4 regions of the Aquipuribacter sp. SD81 genome follow, and region 2 is predicted to be linked to each of the others. Evidence: riboswitches for the same ligand, from Rfam matches in the RefSeq annotation. Region 2 holds a riboswitch; each other region holds the start of a gene.
The links. Region 2 has a riboswitch for S-adenosylmethionine ahead of WAA21_RS16515 (bifunctional o-acetylhomoserine/o-acetylserine sulfhydrylase). Riboswitches for the same ligand answer to the same signal wherever they lie in the genome.
Positions count from the first base shown of each region.

Region 1 (4,615 bases), on a different contig from region 2:
AGCAGGACGGTCGTCACCCGCTGCCGCCACGACAGCCCGTACGCCTGGGCGACCTCGAGCAGGCCGGTGTCGACCTGCCGGAACCCGGCGACGAGGGTGGCGAGGACGGGGAAGAAGGCCCCGATCGCGACGAGGCCGACCTTGGGCTCCTCGCCGATGCCCCACCAGATGATGAGCACCGACACCCACGCCAGCGACGGCACGGCCCGGACCGCCGACAGCAGCGGGGACAGCACCCGGTCGGCGGTGCGACTGAGCGCGACGAGCACCCCGACGACGAGGGCGGCGAGCGAGCCGAGGGTGAAGCCGAGCAGCACCCGCTGCAGGCTCACGCCGAGGTTGGGCCACAGCCGCCCCGAGGCGGCGTACTCCACGAGCGCGGACAGCACCGCTCCCGGGGAGGAGAAGCGGCTCTCCTCCAGCACCCCGGCCTGCACCGCGAGCTGCCACGCCGCGAGGAGGGCCACGGGCAGCACGAGGGCGAGGAGCACGTCGACGACACCGCGGGGCCGCCACCCCCGGCGGCGCGGGCCCGCGGGGGGTGCGACCTCCGGCCGCTCCCCGCCCGGCACGTCCTGGTACCCGCTGGGCGCGACGAGGTCCGTCCCGGCCCCGCGCTGCAGGGCCACCCGCTCGTCGGTCGTCAGGCTCATCCCTCGGTCTCCGTCCCGGCCGACTCGACGGCCGCGGTCGCGGGCTCCGGCGCGAAGAGCTCCTCGAGCGCCGTCTCCGCGTCCTCCTGGCTGCCGACCTGACCGCCGTCGACGACGATAGGCACGATCCGCTCGAGCACCGCGCGGAGGTCCTCACCGGGCACCGGGTCGATGTCGAGGTTGGTGCGCTCGTCGAGCACCTGCGCGGCGATCTCCGGCTCGATCTCGGCGGCGGTCGCGAGGATCTCGACAGCCTCCTCCGGGTTGTCCTGGATCCACTGCCGCGCGCGCTCGTACTGCGTGAGGACGAGCTCGACGGCCTCCGGGTGCTCGGTCAGGAAGTCCTCGCGCACGTTGAGCACGCTGTAGGAGTTGCGGCTCGGCTCCCGCACGACGAGCTCGGCGCCCTCGTTCGCCACGGTGTCGGCCATGATCGGGTCGAGCCCCGCCCACGCGTCGACCTCGCCGCGGTTGAGGGCGAGGCGGCCGTCGGCGTGCGGCAGGTCGACGATCTGCACGTCGTCGGTCGTGAGTCCCGCGGAGTCGAGCGTCTGCAGGAGGAAGAAGTACGGGTCGGTCCCGGACAGCGCCGCGATGGTGCGGCCCTCGAGGTCCTCGGCGCTCGTGATGTCGGAGTCGGGCCCGACGACGATCGCCGACCACTCCGGCTGCGCGAGGACGTCGACGGTGCGCAGCGGGGAGCCGTTGGCCCGGGCGAGCAGCGCCGCGGCGCCGGCGGTGGAGTTGAAGTCGACGACGTCGCCGCGCAGCAGCTCGTTGGCGGGGGCGGACCCGGCGGAGAACTCCCACGTGACCTCGACGTCGTCGCCGACGGCCTCCTCGACCCAGCCCTGCTCCTTGAGCACGAGGCTCGCCGGGTTGTACGTCGCCCAGTCCAGGCGGATCTCGTCGACACCGAGGTCGCCGCCCGCGGCGGCGCTCGCGCCACCGCCGGCCGCGCCCGTGGCGTCGTCGTCGGCGTCGGCGCCGCCCTCCGAACCGGAGCCGCAGGCCGCGAGCACGAGGGCGGTCGCGGCGGCGAGGGCGAGGGTGGGGACGGACGTGCGGCGGCTCATCGGGTGTGCTCCTGTCGGGTCCGGGAACCCTGCTCGTGGTGCGGGGAGGTGGACGCGCCGGCGTCGGAGACGCCGACGAGGGACAGCAGGCGCGACCGGAGGCGTGCGGCGGCGGCGAGCTGCTCGGGGTCGGTGGTGTCGCGCGGGCGGGGCAGGTCGACCGGCACGTACGTGGCGTGCCCGGTGCCGGCGCGCCCGAGCACCGTGATGTGGTCGGCGAGCCGGACGGCCTCGTCGACGTCGTGGGTGACGAGCACGACGGTCGTGCCGTCGGCGTGGACGAGCTCGTCGACGAGGCCCTGCATGGTGAGACGGGTGAGGGCGTCGAGCGCGGCGAAGGGCTCGTCGAGCAGCAGGACGCCCGGCCGGGCGAGCAGCGCCCGGGCGAGCGCGGTGCGCTGGGCCATGCCGCCGCTGACGGAGGCGGGCCGGTAGTCGCCGTAGCCGTCGAGGTGCACCCGGTGCAGGAGCTCGTCGACCTCCTCGCGCGACCCGGCGCCCGGCTCGTGCCGGCGGCGGCGGGTGGCACCGAGAGCGACGTTGCCGCGCAGGTCGAGCCACGGCAGCAGCCGCGGCTGCTGGAAGACGACGGCGACGCGCTCGTCGCCCTCGACGATGTCGCTGCTGCCGCTGCCGTCGGCCCCGCCGAGGCGCGCGGTGCCGCGGGTGGGCGGGGTCAGGCCGGCGAGGACGCGCAGCAGGGTCGACTTGCCGCACCCGGACGGCCCGAGCACGGCGTGGACCTCACCGGCGGGCACGTGCAGGTCGAGGCCGTCGAGGACCGGCCCCTTGCCGAAGTCGACGGTGAGGTCGCGGACGTCGACGGGCAGCGAGGTGGTCCGCGCCGGGGATGGCGTGGTGCTGGTCATGGGGGTGCTCCGGAGGTCGCGGCGCCGGGACGGCGCAGGAGGGCCGGCCCGCGCGCAGCGCGGGTCGACGGGGGCCGGGGGTGTGCGCCGAGCGGGAGGCTCAGCGCAGCGGCATTCGCCGCGGACACGCCGCGGCGGTGCGGCGGCACAGGTCCACGGCGCGACGCGCGACCAGGAGCGGGGTGGTGCCGGGGCAGTACCTCACAGGATCCTCCATCGGTCCTGGCGGTAGCACCCGCACCCGTTGCCGGGGGGTTGCTGCGACGTCGACGAGCCAGGTCTCTCGGTCGCTCTGGATGGCTGGTGAGAGAGTAGCCCCCGCCGTCCCGACTCGCGAAACCGGACGTCCGAGGGCTGGGACGGCCGTCTCGCTCCGGTCAGCGGCGGCCGAGCGCGCCGGGCCGGACCGTCACCGGGAAGGGCCGCTCGAGGCGGACCTCGTCGTCGCCCGCGACGCGCGCGGTCTCGACGTAGCGGCCGTCGACCAGGTCGAGCACGAGCAGCGACGGCTCGGCCGGGTCGACGACCCAGTACGACGCCACGCCGGAGTCCTCGTACAGGCCGCGCTTGAGCAGCAGGTCCTTGCTGCGGGTGCTGGGCGACAGCACCTCCACCGCGAGGAGCAGCGGCCGCTGCACGTCCACCGGTCCGACGTCCTCGCTGCGGACCACGAGCAGGTCCGGCTGGAGGGACCGGACCCGGCTCGGCCGGTAGTCGAGGGGGGCGACGAACACCTCCGTACCCGGCACCTCCGCCTGGCGCAGCACCATCAGCAGGTCGACGACCACGCGCTGGTGGGCGGGCACGGGAGCGGGCGTCACGAGGAGCACCCCGTCCGCGAGCTCGTACTGCAGGCCGTCGTCGGGCAGCCGGTCGAGGTCGTCGACCGTCCAATCCCCCTCACGCGGCATCACGGTCACAGCAGCCATGGTCCTCCCCTCGACGGCCATGTCACCAGCCCGACCCACGACGGACGACGGCGTGCGCCCCCGTCCACAGGCCCGCTGCCCGGCCACGACGACACACGCGACGGCGGGACGGTGCACCGACGGTCGGCGGGAGCTGTCCGGTGTGTCGCCGTGGCCGCAGGCAGGCGACGTCGCGCCGTGACGGACGCGGGCGGCTCAGCCCGTGCGGTCGGCGAGCGCCTCGGCGACCGCGGCGAGGGCGTCGCGGGCCGGCAAGGCGGGCAGCGGCGCGAGGGCCTCGACGGCGCGGGCCGACCAGCGCCGCGCCTCGGTCCGCGCGTCGGCGGTCACGGGGTGCGCGCGCAGCCGGGCGACGACGTCGGCGAGCGCCTCGTCGTCGCCCAGGTCGCCGTCGAGGTCCGCGAGCAGCTCGGCCGACCCGGCGGGGGCGCTGCTGTCGGCGACCGCCCGGCGCAGCAGCAGCACCGGCAGCGTCGGCACGTGCTCGCGCAGGTCGGTGCCGGGCGTCTTGCCGGACTCCGCGCGCTCGGCGGCGAGGTCGAGGACGTCGTCGGCGAGCTGGAACGCGACGCCGACCTGCTCGCCGTACTCCACGAGCACGCGCACCTGCTCGGCGGGCAGCCCGGAGAACATGCCGCCGAAGCGGGCGGACGTCGCGATGAGCGAGCCCGTCTTGTCGCTCAGCACCTGCAGGTAGTGCGCGACCGGGTCCTCGCCGCGGCGCGGGCCGACGGTCTCCCGCATCTCCCCCAGCACGAGCCGCTCGAAGGTCCGCGCCTGGATGCTCACCGCCTCCGGCCCGAGCCCGGCGCCGATGACCGACGCGCGCGCGAAGAGCAGGTCGCCGGTGAGGATGGCGACGGTGTTGCCCCACACCTGCTGGGCGCTCGGCACCCCGCGACGCTCGGTCGCGGAGTCGATGACGTCGTCGTGGTACAGCGTCGCGAGGTGCGTGAGCTCGACGACGACCGCCGCGTCGACGACGAGCGGCCCGGGCGCGCCGAGCTGGGCCGCGAGCAGGCACAGCAGCGGCCGGGTGCGCTTGCCCCCCGCCCGCACGAGGTGGCCGGCGGCGTCGTCGGCGAGCG
Region 1 covers NZ_JBBAYJ010000009.1:68,408-73,022, reverse strand. The annotation lists gene WAA21_RS07220 (ABC transporter permease) at 1-653, opposite strand, end outside; gene WAA21_RS07215 (aliphatic sulfonate ABC transporter substrate-binding protein) at 650-1,729, opposite strand; gene WAA21_RS07210 (ABC transporter ATP-binding protein) at 1,726-2,598, opposite strand; SAM riboswitch class I at 2,809-2,901, opposite strand; gene WAA21_RS07205 (Uma2 family endonuclease) at 2,976-3,527, opposite strand; gene WAA21_RS07200 (polyprenyl synthetase family protein) at 3,723-4,615, opposite strand, start outside.
Region 1: it holds a riboswitch for S-adenosylmethionine, as region 2 does, so the genes downstream of both, WAA21_RS07210 (ABC transporter ATP-binding protein) here and WAA21_RS16515 (bifunctional o-acetylhomoserine/o-acetylserine sulfhydrylase) in region 2, are expected to answer to the same signal.

Region 2 (4,615 bases):
GGGAGCTCCGGGGACGGCACCGGACGACCTCACGGTCGTCCTCGTCCCGGAGCAGTCGACGACCGCGCGGGCCGACGGGACGACCGAGGGCGGCACCGGCGCAGGTGCCGCGTCCGCGGACCGCGGGGACGCGGCGTCGGGGTCCCGGCACCGCCTCGCCGACCAGGCCGCCGGGCTGCTGCGCGCGTGGTGCCGGGGCGAGCCGGGCGCGTGCGACGAGCTCGTCGCCCTCCTCACCCCGCTGCTGTGGCACACCGCACGGGCCTACCGCCTGGACGGCGACGTCGCCGAGGACGTCGTCCAGAACGCGTGGCTGGCCCTGTCCCGCCGCCGCGACCACCTGCGCGACCCCCAGGCGGTGCTCGCGTGGCTGCTCGTCACCGTGCGCCGCGACGCGGCCCGGGCCGCCGCAGCCGCCCGGCGGGCCGTCGAGGACCCCGAGCCCGTGCTGCTCGCCGCGCCCGACCCGCGACCCGGACCGGCCGCGCAGGTGGAGGACGACGACCGGGCGCGACGGCTGTGGTCGGCGGTCGCGACGCTGTCCGACCGCTGCCAGCGCCTGCTGCGGGTCATCGCCTTCTCGGACCGGCCGGACTACGCCGCGCTCTCGGTCGACCTCGCGATGCCGGTGGGCAGCATCGGGCCGACGCGCGGACGCTGCCTGAAGAAGCTGCGGGAGCAGCTGGGGGAGGAGTCGACATGGGCGACGACGTGAGCCCGCCGGCCGGCCCGGGCGGGCGGGAGGACGCCGACCTCTTGGTCGGTCTGCGCGACATGTGGGAGCGCCTCGACCCGCCGCCGCCGGGCCTCGCCGGGCGCGTCCGCTTCGCGCTGGAGGTCGAGCACCTCACCCGCGACCTCGACGTGGAGCTCATGCGGCTGCAGCAGGAGAGCCTCGTCGGCGCGGGCGGCCGCGGCGACGACGTCCGGACCGTCACCTTCGGCAGCCGGACGCTCACGGTCATGCTCGCCATCAGCGACGTCGACGGGGGCTTCCGCGTCGACGGCTGGGTCGCCCCGGGTGGTCGCCGGTCCGTCGAGGTCCGGACGTCGGAGGGCTCGACGCAGCAGCAGTGCGACGAGACCGGCCGCTTCACCCTCGAGCGGGTCCCGCCCGGGCACCTGCAGCTGGTCCTCGCCAGCACCGGGTCCGACGGGGCCGACGGCGGCCGCGTCGCCACGGGGGTCGTGACGCCCGCCCTCACCCTCTGAGGCGGCGGGGACGGCACCTGCCGTCCCGTCCCGCGATACGGCAGGTGGCTCGCGCGGGCGCGTGTGCCGTACCCTCGCGGCAGGTCATGAGCACCAGCGTCAAGCCCCGGCTCGCTGGTCGGCAACCCTCCTCCGCGGTGGGGTGCCCCGGGTGAGGACCAGGCCGTCACGGACCGGTGGCGGCAAGCGCGGGCCCGTGCGGCCCCGGGTTCGTGGGAGGTCCGCATGACGAGCTGTCCCGGCTGAGCGCCGCCCTCGTCCCCGCCCCACCCACCCCCGAACCGTCACGCGCCGCCGCCGGAGGACCCGCGGCCGCGCGAGTGAGGAGCACCCGTGAGCAGCTCGTGGTCCTTCGAGACCCGCCAGATCCACGCCGGCCAGAGCCCGGACAGCGCCACCGGCGCCCGCGCCCTGCCGATCTACGCCACGACGTCGTACGTCTTCGACAGCGCGAGCCACGCCGAGAACCTCTTCGCGCTGAAGGAGTTCGGCAACATCTACACGCGCATCATGAACCCCACGCAGGACGCCGTGGAGCAGCGCGTGGCCAGCCTCGAGGGCGGCGCGGCGGCCCTGCTGCTCGCCAGCGGGCAGGCCGCGGAGACCACCGCCCTGCTCAACCTCGCCGAGGCGGGCGGGCACGTCGTGTCCAGCCCGCGGCTGTACGGCGGCACGTACAACCTCTTCCACTACACGTTCCCGAAGATGGGCATCGAGGTGTCCTTCGTCGAGGACCCGGACGACCTCGACAGCTGGCGCGCCGCGGTGCGCCCGAACACGAAGGCGTTCTTCGGCGAGACGATCTCCAACCCCTACCAGGACGTGCTCGACATCGAGGGCGTCGCGGCCGTCGCGCACGACGCGGGCGTGCCGCTGGTGGTCGACAACACCGTCGCGACGCCGTACCTCATCCGGCCGCTGGAGTGGGGCGCGGACGTCGTCGTGCACTCGGCGACGAAGTTCCTCGGCGGGCACGGCGCCGCCATCGCCGGTGTGATCGTCGACGGCGGGCGCTTCGACTACGCCGCCGACCCGGAGCGCTTCCCGCAGTTCAACACGCCCGACCCCAGCTACAACGGGCTCGTCTACGCCCGCGACCTCGGTGTCGGCAGCGCGCTGGGGGCGAACCTCGCCTACGTCCTCAAGGCGCGTGTGCAGCTGCTGCGCGACATCGGCGCCGCCGTGAGCCCGTTCAACGCGTTCCTCGTCGCGCAGGGCCTGGAGACCCTCAGCCTGCGCATGGAGCGGCACGTCGACAACGCCCGCGCCGTCGCGGAGTGGCTCGAGGCCCGTGACGAGGTCGAGCGGGTCGCCTACGCGTCGCTGCCCAGCAGCCCCTTCCACGAGCGCGCCGCGAAGTACGCCCCGCGCGGGTCCGGCTCCGTCCTCGCCTTCGAGGTCGCCGGCGGCGTCGAGGCCGGCCGCCGCTTCGTGGAGGCGCTGGAGCTGCACAGCCACGTCGCCAACATCGGCGACGTCCGCAGCCTCGTCATCCACCCCGCCTCCACCACGCACAGCCAGCTGAGCGTGGAGGAGCAGCGTGCGAGCGGCGTGACTCCCGGTCTCGTCCGGCTGTCGGTCGGCCTCGAGCACCTCGACGACATCCTCGCCGACCTCGAGGCGGGCTTCCGCGCGGCGAAGGGCGCCTGAGGACGGTGGCGGCCTGGCAGGACGGGGACCCGGTCGGCGCACGGCGCTTCCTCGACGTCGGGACGGTCGACCTGGAGCACGGCGGCACGCTGCCTGGCGTCCGGGTCGCCTACGAGACGTGGGGCGAGCCCCGGCTCGACGCCGGCGGCCACGTGAGCAACGCGGTCCTCGTCCTGCACGCCCTCACCGGCGACTCCCACGTCGTCGGTCCCGCCGGCCCGGGGCACGCCTCGCCCGGCTGGTGGGAGGGCGTCGTCGGTCCCGGGCTCGCGGTCGACACCGACCGCTGGTTCGTCGTGGCGCCCAACGTGCTCGGGGGCTGCCAGGGCACGACCGGCCCCGCCACGCCCGCCCCGGACGGACGGCCGTGGGGCAGCCGGTTCCCCGCCGTGTCCGTGCGCGACCAGGTGGCGGTCGAGGCCCGGCTCGCCGACCACCTGCGCGTGCGGACGTGGGCGCTCGTGGTCGGCGGCTCCATGGGCGGGATGCGGGCCGTGGAGTGGGCGGTCGGGCTGCCCGGGCGGGTCGAGCGGCTCGCGGTCCTCGCGAGCACGGCCGCCGCCTCCGGCGACCAGATCGCGTGGGCGGCGCCGCAGCTGGCGGCCGTCACCGGCGACCCGGCGTGGCGCGGCGGGGACTACCACGACGGTCCCGACGCCGGTCCGGTCACCGGACTGGGGGTCGCGCGGCGCATCGCCCACGCCACCTACCGGTCCCGCTGGGAGCTCGACACCCGCTTCGGCCGCGACGCGCAGCCCGGCGAGGACCCGCTGACCGGCGGCCGCTACGCGGTGGAGTCCTACCTCGACCACCAGGCCGGCAAGCTCGCGCGGCGCTTCGACGCCGGCAGCTACGTCGTCCTCACCCGGGCGATGAACGGGCACGACGTCGGCCGGGGTCGCGGGGGCACCGAGGCCGCGCTCGCCCGCGTCCGGGCGCGCACGACCGTCGCCGGCGTGGACTCCGACCGGCTGTACCCGCTGGAGCAGCAGGAGCACCTCGCCCGGCACGTGCCCGGGGCGAGGCTCGTCGTCGTGCGGTCGCGTTACGGCCACGACGGCTTCCTCGTCGAGACCGCCCAGGTCTCGCGCCTGCTCGCCGACGTCCTCGCCGACTCGTCGGCCGAGGCGCCCGGGGGCGGCCCGGCCGACGTGCTCGACCCCCACCCGGCGACCGACGCCTCAGCGACCTGCGTGCCCTGAGCCCCCGAGCCCGTCCCCGAACCCGTCACCGGGCTCGCCGGCTCCCGCAGCGGTGAGCAGCCGCTCGGCCAGTCCCGCCACGCGGCCCCAGTCGCGGGCCAGCCCGGCGTGCAGCGGCAGCTCGGGCACCGCCGCGAGGGGGCGCCACGCGAGCGCCTCGGTCTCCTCGTTGCCGTCCCCGAGCCGCGCGCCGGGCGCGAGGAGCCCGAGCACGTAGTCGTAGCGCCAGTCGACGTGGTCGGTCCCCGTGAGGGTCGCCGCGACCCGGACGTCGGCCGGCTCGACGCCGACCTCCTCCGCGGCCTCGCGCAGCGCCGCCGCGACGACGTCCTCGTGGCTGTCGCGTGCACCGCCCGGCACGGCCCACGTGCCGCCGTCGTGCACCCATCGGGCGCGGTGCTGCAGCAGGACGTGCGACGACGTCGCCGCGCCGGCGCGGGGTCCGGCGGGGCGCAGCAGCACGAGGCCCGCGGCACCGTGCCGGCCCCAGTGGCGGCGGCCGCAGCGGCAGGCGACCCAACCGTCGCCGTCCCGCCACGCCACACCGGGAG
Region 2 covers NZ_JBBAYJ010000035.1:766-5,380, forward strand. The annotation lists gene WAA21_RS16505 (RNA polymerase sigma factor) at 1-715, shown strand, start outside; gene WAA21_RS16510 (hypothetical protein) at 700-1,212, shown strand; SAM riboswitch class IV at 1,295-1,407, shown strand; gene WAA21_RS16515 (bifunctional o-acetylhomoserine/o-acetylserine sulfhydrylase) at 1,546-2,862, shown strand; gene metX (homoserine O-acetyltransferase MetX) at 2,868-4,064, shown strand; gene WAA21_RS16525 (NUDIX domain-containing protein) at 4,044-4,607, opposite strand.

Region 3 (4,615 bases), on a different contig from region 2:
CGTCCTCCCACGAGTGCCACAGGCCCCGCACCACGTCGGTCCACTCCTCCGCGCGGTCGTACGCGGCGTCGTGCCCGAGCGGCGCCGCGCCGACGTGCCGGGCGGAGCCGGTGTCGGTGACGACGTTGAGCCCGAACCGCCCGCCCGACAGGTGGTGCAGGGTGGCCGCCTGACGGGCCGCGAGGTAGGGCGGCGTGACGCCCGCGTTGACCGTCGGCGCCAGGCCGAGGTGCGACGTCACGTCGAACAGGTACGGCGCGAGCAGGAGCGGGTCGTGCTTGGGACCCCCGTAGGCCTCGCGCACGCGCAGATGGAGCGTCTCGGGGCTGCCGAGGCTCAGCGCGTCCTCCATGACGACGAGGTCGAGGCCCGCCTGCTCCAGCTCGCGGACGGCCTGCTGGTACAGCCGCGGGTCGGTCCAGCGCCAGCCCCACCGCCAGTCCTCGCGGCCCCACCCCTGCGGGCCGAAGCCGCGGGAGAAGAACCAGCCGACGTGCTGCAGCCGCCCCACGTCAGGCGCCCGTCGCGGTCGCGCCGGTCACGCCGGTCGCGCCGTCGCCGGCGCGCACCGCGGCGAGGCCGCGCGCGAGGTCGTCGAGGAGGTCCTCGACGTCCTCGATCCCCACCGACAGCCGCAGCGTCCCGTCGTGGACCCCGGCCGCCGCGCGGTCGGCCGGCGAGCGGTGCGCGTGCGTGGTCGAGGCGGGGTGGAGCACGAGCGAGCGGACGTCGCCGAGGTGCGTCATGCGGCTGAGGAGCCGGACGGCGTCGACGAACCGGCGCGCGGCGGGCTCACCGCCCGCGAGCGTGACGGCGAAGACCGAGCCGGTGCCGCGCGGCAGGTAGCGCCGGGCCAGGTCGTGCGACGGGCTGGAGGCGAGCCCGGCGTGCGCGACGTGGGCGACCTCCGGCTGCGCCTCGAGCCAACGGGCGAGCACGAGGGCGTTGTCGGTCTGCTGCCGCACCCGCAGCGACAGCGTCTCCACGCCCTGCTGCAGCAGCCACGCGTTGAGGGGGGCGAGGGTCGGGCCGAGCCGGGCCGCGACGACGTGCCGGGCGTGCTCGACGTACGCGCGCCGGCCGTACCGCTGCACCCAGCTGCTCCCGCCGAGCAGCGCGCTGGGCGCGGTGAGGTGCTCCCACCGGTCCTCGCGCGCCGCCCAGTCGAAGCCGGTCCCGGTCACGACGACCCCGCCGAGGGTCGCGCCGTGCCCGGACAGGAACTTGCTCGCGGAGTGCACGACGACGTCGGCCCCGTGCTCCAGCGGCCGGAGCAGGTACGGCGTCGCGAGCGTGTTGTCGACGACGAACGGGACCCCGGCCGCGTGAGCGACGTCGGCGACGGCGCGCAGGTCCACGAGGTCGTTCGTGGGGTTGGGCACGGACTCGGCGAAGAACGCCCGCGTCGTGGGCCGGACGAGCCGGCGCCACGCCTCGGGGTCCGTGTGGTCGTCGACGAGGTCGACCTCGATGCCCAACCGCGCGAAGTTCTCGGTGAACAGCCCGCGCGAGCCCTCGTAGACGCTGCGCGCCGACAGCAGGTGGTCGCCGGCCCGCAGCAGCCCGAGCAGGGCGACGGTCACGGCGGCCTGCCCGCTGCCGACGACCACCGCGTCGGTCCCGCCCTCGAGCGCGGCGAGGCGCCGCTCGAGCGCCGCGCACGTCGGGTTCGCGACGCGGGAGTACGTGTAGCCCTCCTCGTCGCCGGCGAAGCGGGCGCGGGCCTGCTCGAAGTCGTCGAACACGAATCCCGCGCTCACGTGGACCGGCGCGACGCGGGCGCCGGTGAGGGCGTCGGGCTCGGCGCCGGCGTGGACCTGGCGGGTGGCGAACCCGCGCGGCGCCCACGGGTCGGACGGCGCCGTCTCGCTGCCGGACAGGGCCTCGTGGGTCGGGGCGCCGGTGGTCGGGGCCGTCAGGGGGTGGGCCGGTACGGGTGCGAGCACGTCGAACCAGGGGTCGGTCACGGTCATGGCGGGTCCTCGGGTGCTGGGGTCGCCGGCCGCGCGGCGCGGCGACGGGTGGTCGGGAGGCGAGGTCGGGCGTCAGGCCCGACAGGGCTCGCTCTCCCCGAGCACCACGAGGACACGGGTGCGGTACGACGTGCGGTGACCGACCGCCGAGCGGCGCTGCGTCATGACTCCTCCATCGGCCGTGGCGGGAGCACCTGCCCCCCGGGGGGGTGGTTGCTGCGGCGTCGACGAGCCACGTCTCTCGGCCGCTCTGGATGGTGTCGCCGAGTGTTCGGCAGGCGGCGCGGCCGTGTCAAGCAGCGGACGGGTCGTCCCGACGGGTGGACGCGGTCGGGACTCGCCCCGAACTCCGGGACGAGTCAGGCCTATCGGACGGTCGGTGGGCGTGGCTATGGTCCCGGCACGGCGGCGAGGGGCCACCGCCGGACCTCGATCCCGCCCCCGGAGGAGCACCCATGAAGCCTGTTCTCGCCGCCGCCGCGGCTCTCGTCCTCGGCGCCGCGGTCGCGGCGCCCGCGGCGGCCATCACCCGGGGCGGCAGCCTCGACGGCCAGGACCACCCCTACGTCGGCATCATGGTGTCGAGCACCTACGACGCCGACGGCGAGCTCGTGCCGCAGTCGCGGTGCAGCGGCTCTCTCATCTCCCCGACGGTGTACGTCACGGCCGGGCACTGCACGTTCGGGGCGGACTCCGTCGAGATCTGGTTCGAGACGACGCTCGAGCCCACGCCGGCCGACTTCGGCTACCCCTACGAGGGCGCGACGTCGGTGACCGGCACGCCGTACACGCACCCGGAGTACGACGACGCCGCGTTCTACCTGCACGACCTCGGCGTCGTCGTCCTCGACGAGCCCGTCGAGCTCGACCGCTACGCCGAGCTGCCGCAGGTCGGCGTCGTCGACACGCTGCCCAAGGGGCGCAACGGCGCCGTGGTCACGGCCGTCGGCTACGGGCTGCAGGCCGCGTCCAGCAACCCCGTGCAGCCGGAGCGCAACGTCGCCGAGCTCACCCGCTACCAGGCGGACCTCTTCGTCCTCAACACCCAGGGGGCGAACGGCGCCGGCACCGCGTCGGGCAACCAGTCGATCCTGCTGAGCGGCGACGCCAAGCACGGCGGTACGTGCTTCGGCGACTCCGGCGGCCCCGCGCTGGTCGGCGACACGCTCGTCTCGGTCAACTCCTACGGCCTCAACGGCAACTGCGCCGGTGTCGGCGGCATGTTCCGCATCGACCAGGAGCGGGAGCTCGGGTTCATCCGCGGCTTCCTGTGAGGCCGCACGGACGCACCCGCGCCTGACGGCGGGCCCGGCACCCGGCACGGGTGCCGGGCCCGCTGCGTGCGGACCGCTCGGTCGGGGTACTGCGGCGACAGGGGTCCGGACCGGGGCCCGTGCCCGGAGGTGACCATGACAGCGGGGACGGCGCGGGCGGCGGGGACGGCGGGGACGCCGCACCGCGCTCCGCCGCGCGGGGTCGGGGCCGCCGCGGCCCTCGTGGTCCGCGGCCGGTTCGCCGTCCTGCTCGGCTGGGTCGTGCTCACCGTCGCGGCCGTCGTCCTGCTCCCGCTGCCGGGCGGCACGGGGGTCGGCGACCTCGACGACTTCGCGCCCGACGGCAACCCCTACGTGTCGACCGAGGTGCGGTCGGCGCAGGCGTTCGGCTTCCCGCTGCTGTCGCGCGCCGTCGTCGTGCAGCGCGACCCCGACGGGCTGTCGCCGTACACGCAGGCAGCCGCCGTGCTGCGCGCGGCGTCGGTCGCCCAGGGCACCTACCCCGAGCCGGGCCCGCTGCTGGGGGCGCTGCCGCTGCTCAACACCGCCGGTCTCGTGCCGGGCGCCCGCGAGGAGGGCACGACGGCCCTCACCTACCTGCTCATGTCGCCCGAGACCGGCATCTTCGGGCAGACCCGGGCCGCGCAGCGCTACGCCGCCGGCGCACCGGACCCGCTCGACGCGACCGTCGGCGTGACCGGCACCTTCCCGGCGCGCGTCGCGCAGGACGCCGTCCTCGACCGGTCGCTGCGGGCGCTGGAGCTCACGGCACCGCTGGCGGTGTTCGGCGTGCTGGCGCTGAGCTTCCGCTCCCTCGTCGCGCCGCTGCTCGCGATCGGCACGGCGGTCCTCGCCTTCGTCCTCACGCTCCACGCGGCCGGGGCGCTCGGGGCGGTGCTCGACGTGCAGGTGCCCGCCGAGCTGCGCCCGCTGCTGCTCGCGCTGCTGCTCGGGGTCGTCACCGACTACGCGGTCTTCTTCCTCGCCGCCACCCGCAGCGGGCTGGAGGACGGTGAGGACCGCGTGGGGGCCGCGCGACGCGCGGTCGTCGACTACCTGCCCGTCGTCGTGGTCGCGGGCCTCACGGTCGCCGCCGGCACGGCGTCGCTGCTCGCCGCCCGCGGCAGCGTGTTCCGCGCCTTCGGACCGGGCATGGCGCTCGCGGTGCTCGTCGGCCTGGCGGTCTCGGTGACGCTGCTCCCGGCGCTGCTGGCGGTGCTCGGCCGCGCGGCGTACTGGCCCGCCCGGCCCGGCGCGCTGGACGGCGCCTCGGTCCCGCTGGCTCGCCGCACGGCCCGCTTCGCCCGGGTACGACGACCTCTCGTGGGACGGCTCGTCCGCCCACGCACGGCCGCGTCGGTCGTCGTC
Region 3 covers NZ_JBBAYJ010000012.1:99,510-104,124, forward strand. The annotation lists gene WAA21_RS09320 (LLM class flavin-dependent oxidoreductase) at 1-511, opposite strand, end outside; gene WAA21_RS09325 (O-acetylhomoserine aminocarboxypropyltransferase/cysteine synthase family protein) at 513-1,973, opposite strand; SAM riboswitch class I at 2,143-2,234, opposite strand; gene WAA21_RS09330 (trypsin-like serine protease) at 2,429-3,247, shown strand; gene WAA21_RS09335 (MMPL family transporter) at 3,383-4,615, shown strand, end outside.
Region 3: it holds a riboswitch for S-adenosylmethionine, as region 2 does, so the genes downstream of both, WAA21_RS09325 (O-acetylhomoserine aminocarboxypropyltransferase/cysteine synthase family protein) here and WAA21_RS16515 (bifunctional o-acetylhomoserine/o-acetylserine sulfhydrylase) in region 2, are expected to answer to the same signal.

Region 4 (4,615 bases), on a different contig from region 2:
CTGCTGGTCGCCGAGGCGGTCCGGCGCATCGCCGACGGCGCGCTGGACAAGGTCGTCCTCGCGCGCGACCTGCTGGCCCGGGCCGAGGCGCCGCTGGACGTCCGGGCGGTGCTCGGCCGCCTCGCGGGCGCCTACCCGGCCACGTGGACGTTCCACGTCGCCGGGCTGGTCGGCGCGACCCCCGAGGTGCTGGTCCGCACGCAGGTCGGGCTCGTCGCGTCGAGGGTGCTCGCCGGGACCATCCGCCGCAGCGGCGACGACGAGCACGACCTCGCGCTCGCCGCGTCGCTCGCGCGCTCCAGCAAGGACCTCGGCGAGCACGAGTACGCCGTCCGCAGCGTCGTGGAGGCGCTCGCGCCGTTCTGCGCCGGCACCAACGTGCCGGAGTCGCCGTACGTGCTGCACCTGGCCAACGTCATGCACCTCGCGACGGACGTGACGGGGGTGCTGCGCGACGGCGCCTCGAGCCTCCGCCTCGCGGCGGCCCTGCACCCCTCCGCGGCGGTGTGCGGCACCCCGACCGAGGCGGCGGCCGACCTCATCACGGAGCTGGAGGGCATGGACCGGGGTCGCTACGCGGGGCCGGTGGGCTGGCTCGACGCCTCCGGCGACGGCGAGTGGGGCATCGCCCTGCGGTGCGGGCGCGTCGCCGAGGACGCCCACGAGGTCCGGCTCTTCGCCGGCTGCGGCATCGTCGAGGGGTCGGACCCGGCGGCCGAGCTCGCCGAGTCGACGGCGAAGCTCGTCCCCATGCGCGACGCGCTCGGCGGCTGAGGCCTCACGCGCTGCGGGCGACCGCCAGCGGCGCGGACGACGGCACGGACGACGGCACGGCCTCGGTCGTGATGCGGCCCCGCCCCGACCGCTTCGCGCGGTACATGGCGGCGTCGGCGCGCTCGAGCAGGCCGCGCGCGTCCTCACCCGGGCCGGAGAGCGTGAGGCCGCCGCTGACCCCGACGTCGAGGGCCTCCCCGCCCACGACCAGCGGCTCCGCCATGACCTCCAGCAGCCGGTCGGCCACGGCCAGACCGGCCTCGACGGACGCCAGGCCCGGGCAGCACACGACGAACTCGTCGCCACCGAGCCGCGCCACGGTGTCGAGCGGACGCACCGAGGCCAGGAGCCGCTGCGCGACGAGCACGAGCAGCTCGTCGCCGGTCGCGTGCCCGTGGGTGTCGTTGACCGCCTTGAAGCGGTCGAGGTCGAGGAACAGGAGGCCGACGGCCGTGCCGTCGCGCCCCGACGCGGCGAGCTGCTGGTCGAGCCGGTCCAGCAGCAGGGTCCGGTTCGGCAGGCCCGTCAGGTCGTCGTGGAGGGCGAGCAGCGTGAGCCGCCGCTCGACGTCGACGCGGTCGGTGGCGTCGAGCATCTGCACCGTCAGGCGCGCGCCGTGCACGTCGTGGCCCGCCTCGCCGACCAGGTCGGGGCCCACGAGCAGCTGCACCCACCGCGGTGCCCCGTCCGGCAGCACGACCTCGGCGGTGCCCTGCCAGGACGGGTCGCGGCCCTCGGCGACCGACACCAGCCCGGCCGTCACCTCCGCGGCGTGCGACGGCTCGAGCAGCGTCAGCCAGTCCGCGCCGAGGAGGTCGGCGACCGGCCGCCGCAGCAGCACGGCCGTCGCGGGGTTGGCGCTGCCGATGACCGCGGTGCGCCCGTCGGGACGCAGCCGCACCGACAGGTGGCCCGCGAGCGCGGTGTCGAGGCTGCGCCGCACGCGCGCCTCGCTCGCCCGGACGGCGCCGAGCAGGTCGTCGCGCTCGTGGCGGCTCACGGCGATGCTGACGGCCACGCACGCGAGCACCGCGAGGAAGCCCTGCGCGAGCACGACCCGGGTGGCGGGGTCGGTGCCGGACGCGGCGAAGGGGCCGTAGCCGGCGACGGTCAGCCAGACCGTGAGCACCCCGGTGAGGACGAGGTGGGCGCTGGTGAGGAAGCGCCCGAGCCGCAGCGCGGCCCACAGCGTGAGGGGCACGACGGAGTAGGCGATGTTGAGGCCGTCGCCGACGACGAAGGCGAGGCCGTAGCCGCCGAGGGTGGCGAGGAGCAGCAGCAGCGCCTCCCGGCGGCGCGCGGGCACCAGCTCGTCGCGCGAGGGGGGCCAGGTCCGTGCGACCGCGAGCACGAGGACGGTGCCGACGGCGTTGCGGACGAGGACGAGCAGGGCGCCGGTCGTCGTCCCGACGTAGTCCGGCGCCCCGGCCACCACGACCGCGCCGGCCGCCGCGGCCGCGAACGACGCCGCCACGATCGCCCCGCCGACCGCCGCGGAGTCCAGGCGCCGCCGGCGGGCGCCGAACGCCGCCAGCAGCGTCGCACCGACCGCGGCGTGCACGAGGTTGGCGGCGACGAACCAGCCGGTGTCGGCGAGCGGCACGCCCGTCGCGTCGTGGACCGCGAACGTCGCCGCGCCCATGAGCACGCCGTCGCGCACGCCGGTGCGCACGTCCGGCACCGCGGCCGCCCACAGGACCGCGACGCCGGCCGCCGGCCACACGAGGGCCAGCCCGCCGAGCCCGTCGGTCGCGGTGAGGCGCCCCAGCAGCGCCGCGATCGTGAACGCGACGAGGAGCAGGAGGGAGCGGCGCACCTACGGGTCATCGGCACGGACCGGTCACCGTCGTCTAGCCCGGACGGGTGGACCCCTGGTCCAGCATGCGGGACGGACGGCACCCGACGGTGGACAGCCGGCGCCTGCGGCGCCACAGTGGTGGCGCCCATCCAGAGCGGCCGAGAGACCTGGCTCGTCGACGCCGCAGCAACCCCCCGGAACCTCGGGTGAGGGTGCTCCCGCCAGGCCGATGGAGGTCCACCTCGTGACACGTCCCCGTCCTCTCCTCGTGCGCCGCCGCGTCGTCGACCTGCTCCGGACGGCCTCGGGCCGCTGTCGGCCCTCGCGCGCCTGAGCGCCGTCGCGACCGCCCCCACCCACCCCGGTCGAGCCGTCGGGCCGACCGCCCTCACCTGAGGAGAACCACGTGACCACCCCCACCTGGGGTGGACCCGCCGTGGACCTGCGCCGCGCCTTCCGCTCCGACGCCTCGAGCGTCTGGGCGGTCACCACCGCGCACGCGGGCCTGCCCGTCGGGTTCACCGCCGTGTCCGTCGCCAGCGTCTCGCTGGCCCCGCCCCTGCTGTCGTTCAACGTCGCCCGGACGTCGTCGAGCCTGCACGCGCTCGTGCAGTCCGGCCGCTTCGCCGTCCACCTGCTCGCCGCCGACCAGGAGGACCTCGCCCGGCGCTTCGCCGCCGACGCCGCGCTCCGCTTCGGACCCGGCACCGCCTGGCGCTGGGCGGAGGACGGACTGCCGCACCTCGACGGGGTCGTCACCCGCGTCGCGGGCGCCGTCCTGCGGCTCGTCGAGGCCGGTGACTCGCTGCTCGTCCTCGGCGAGGTCCACGGCGTCGACGGCCTCGTCGACGGCGCGGACCGGGCCCCGGAGCCGCTCGTGCACCACGACCGCACGTACACCCGCCCCGCCGTCCTCTCAGGAGCCGTCGCATGAGCACACCCCAGCCCACCCACCCCGCTCCGCTGCGCTTCGCGTACTGGGTGCCCAACGTCTCCGGCGGCCTCGTCGTCTCGACGCTGCCCCAGCGCACCGACCACACCCCGCGGTACAACGTCGACACGGCCCGGGCCGCCGAGGCCGCCGGGTTCGACTACGCGCTCACCCAGGTGCGCTACGCGGCGAGCTACGGCGCCGACGAGCAGCACGAGTCGACGTCGTTCTCCCTCGCGCTGCTGCTCGCCACCGAGCGCCTCAAGGTCATCGCCGCGGTCCACCCCTACTTCTGGCAGCCGACGGTGCTCGCGAAGTGGGCGGCGACCGCGCAGTCCCTCACCGGCGGCCGCCTCGCGCTCAACGTCGTCTCCGGCTGGTTCAAGGACGAGGCCGTGTCGCTGGGCGCTACGTGGCTGGAGCACGGTGAGCGCTACCGGCAGTCGGAGGAGTTCATCGACGTGCTGCGCGGCGCGTGGACCACCGACGACTTCACCTACCGCGGGGACTTCTTCCGCACGCGCGGCCTCACGTTCCGCCCCCAGCCGGACGTGCTGCCCGAGATCTTCCAGGGCGGCAACTCCACCGACGCCCGGCACATGGCCGGCCGGGTGAGCGACTGGTACTTCATGAACGGCAGCACGCCCGAGGGCGTCGCGGAGCAGGTCGCGCAGGTCGGCGGCTACGCCGCGGCCGCCGGGCGGCGCGTGCGCTTCGGGCTCAACGGCTTCGCCGTCGTCCGCGACAGCGCGGCCGCCGCCCGGCAGGTGGTGGAGGACGTCGTCGCGCACGCCGACGTCGAGAAGGTCGAGGGCTTCCGCGAGGCCGTCCGGCAGGCCGGGCGCTCCAGCGCGGACGGCACGGGCATGTGGTCCGACAGCACGTTCCGCGACCTCGTGCAGTACAACGACGGCTTCCGCACCGGCCTCGTCGGGACGCCCGAGCAGGTCGCGCGCCGGGCGCTGGCGTACAAGCTCGTGGGGGTCGACCTGCTCCTGCTCGGCTTCCTCCACGTGCGCGAGGAGGTCGAGGCCTTCGGCCGGGAAGTGATCCCCCTCGTCCGCGAGCTCGAGGCGGAGGCGGCGGGCGTCGCCGACCCGGTCGCGCACCTC
Region 4 covers NZ_JBBAYJ010000009.1:43,915-48,529, reverse strand. The annotation lists gene WAA21_RS07115 (isochorismate synthase) at 1-774, shown strand, start outside; gene WAA21_RS07110 (diguanylate cyclase domain-containing protein) at 779-2,590, opposite strand; SAM riboswitch class I at 2,715-2,808, shown strand; gene WAA21_RS07105 (flavin reductase family protein) at 2,979-3,506, shown strand; gene sfnG (dimethylsulfone monooxygenase SfnG) at 3,503-4,615, shown strand, end outside.
Region 4: it holds a riboswitch for S-adenosylmethionine, as region 2 does, so the genes downstream of both, WAA21_RS07105 (flavin reductase family protein) here and WAA21_RS16515 (bifunctional o-acetylhomoserine/o-acetylserine sulfhydrylase) in region 2, are expected to answer to the same signal.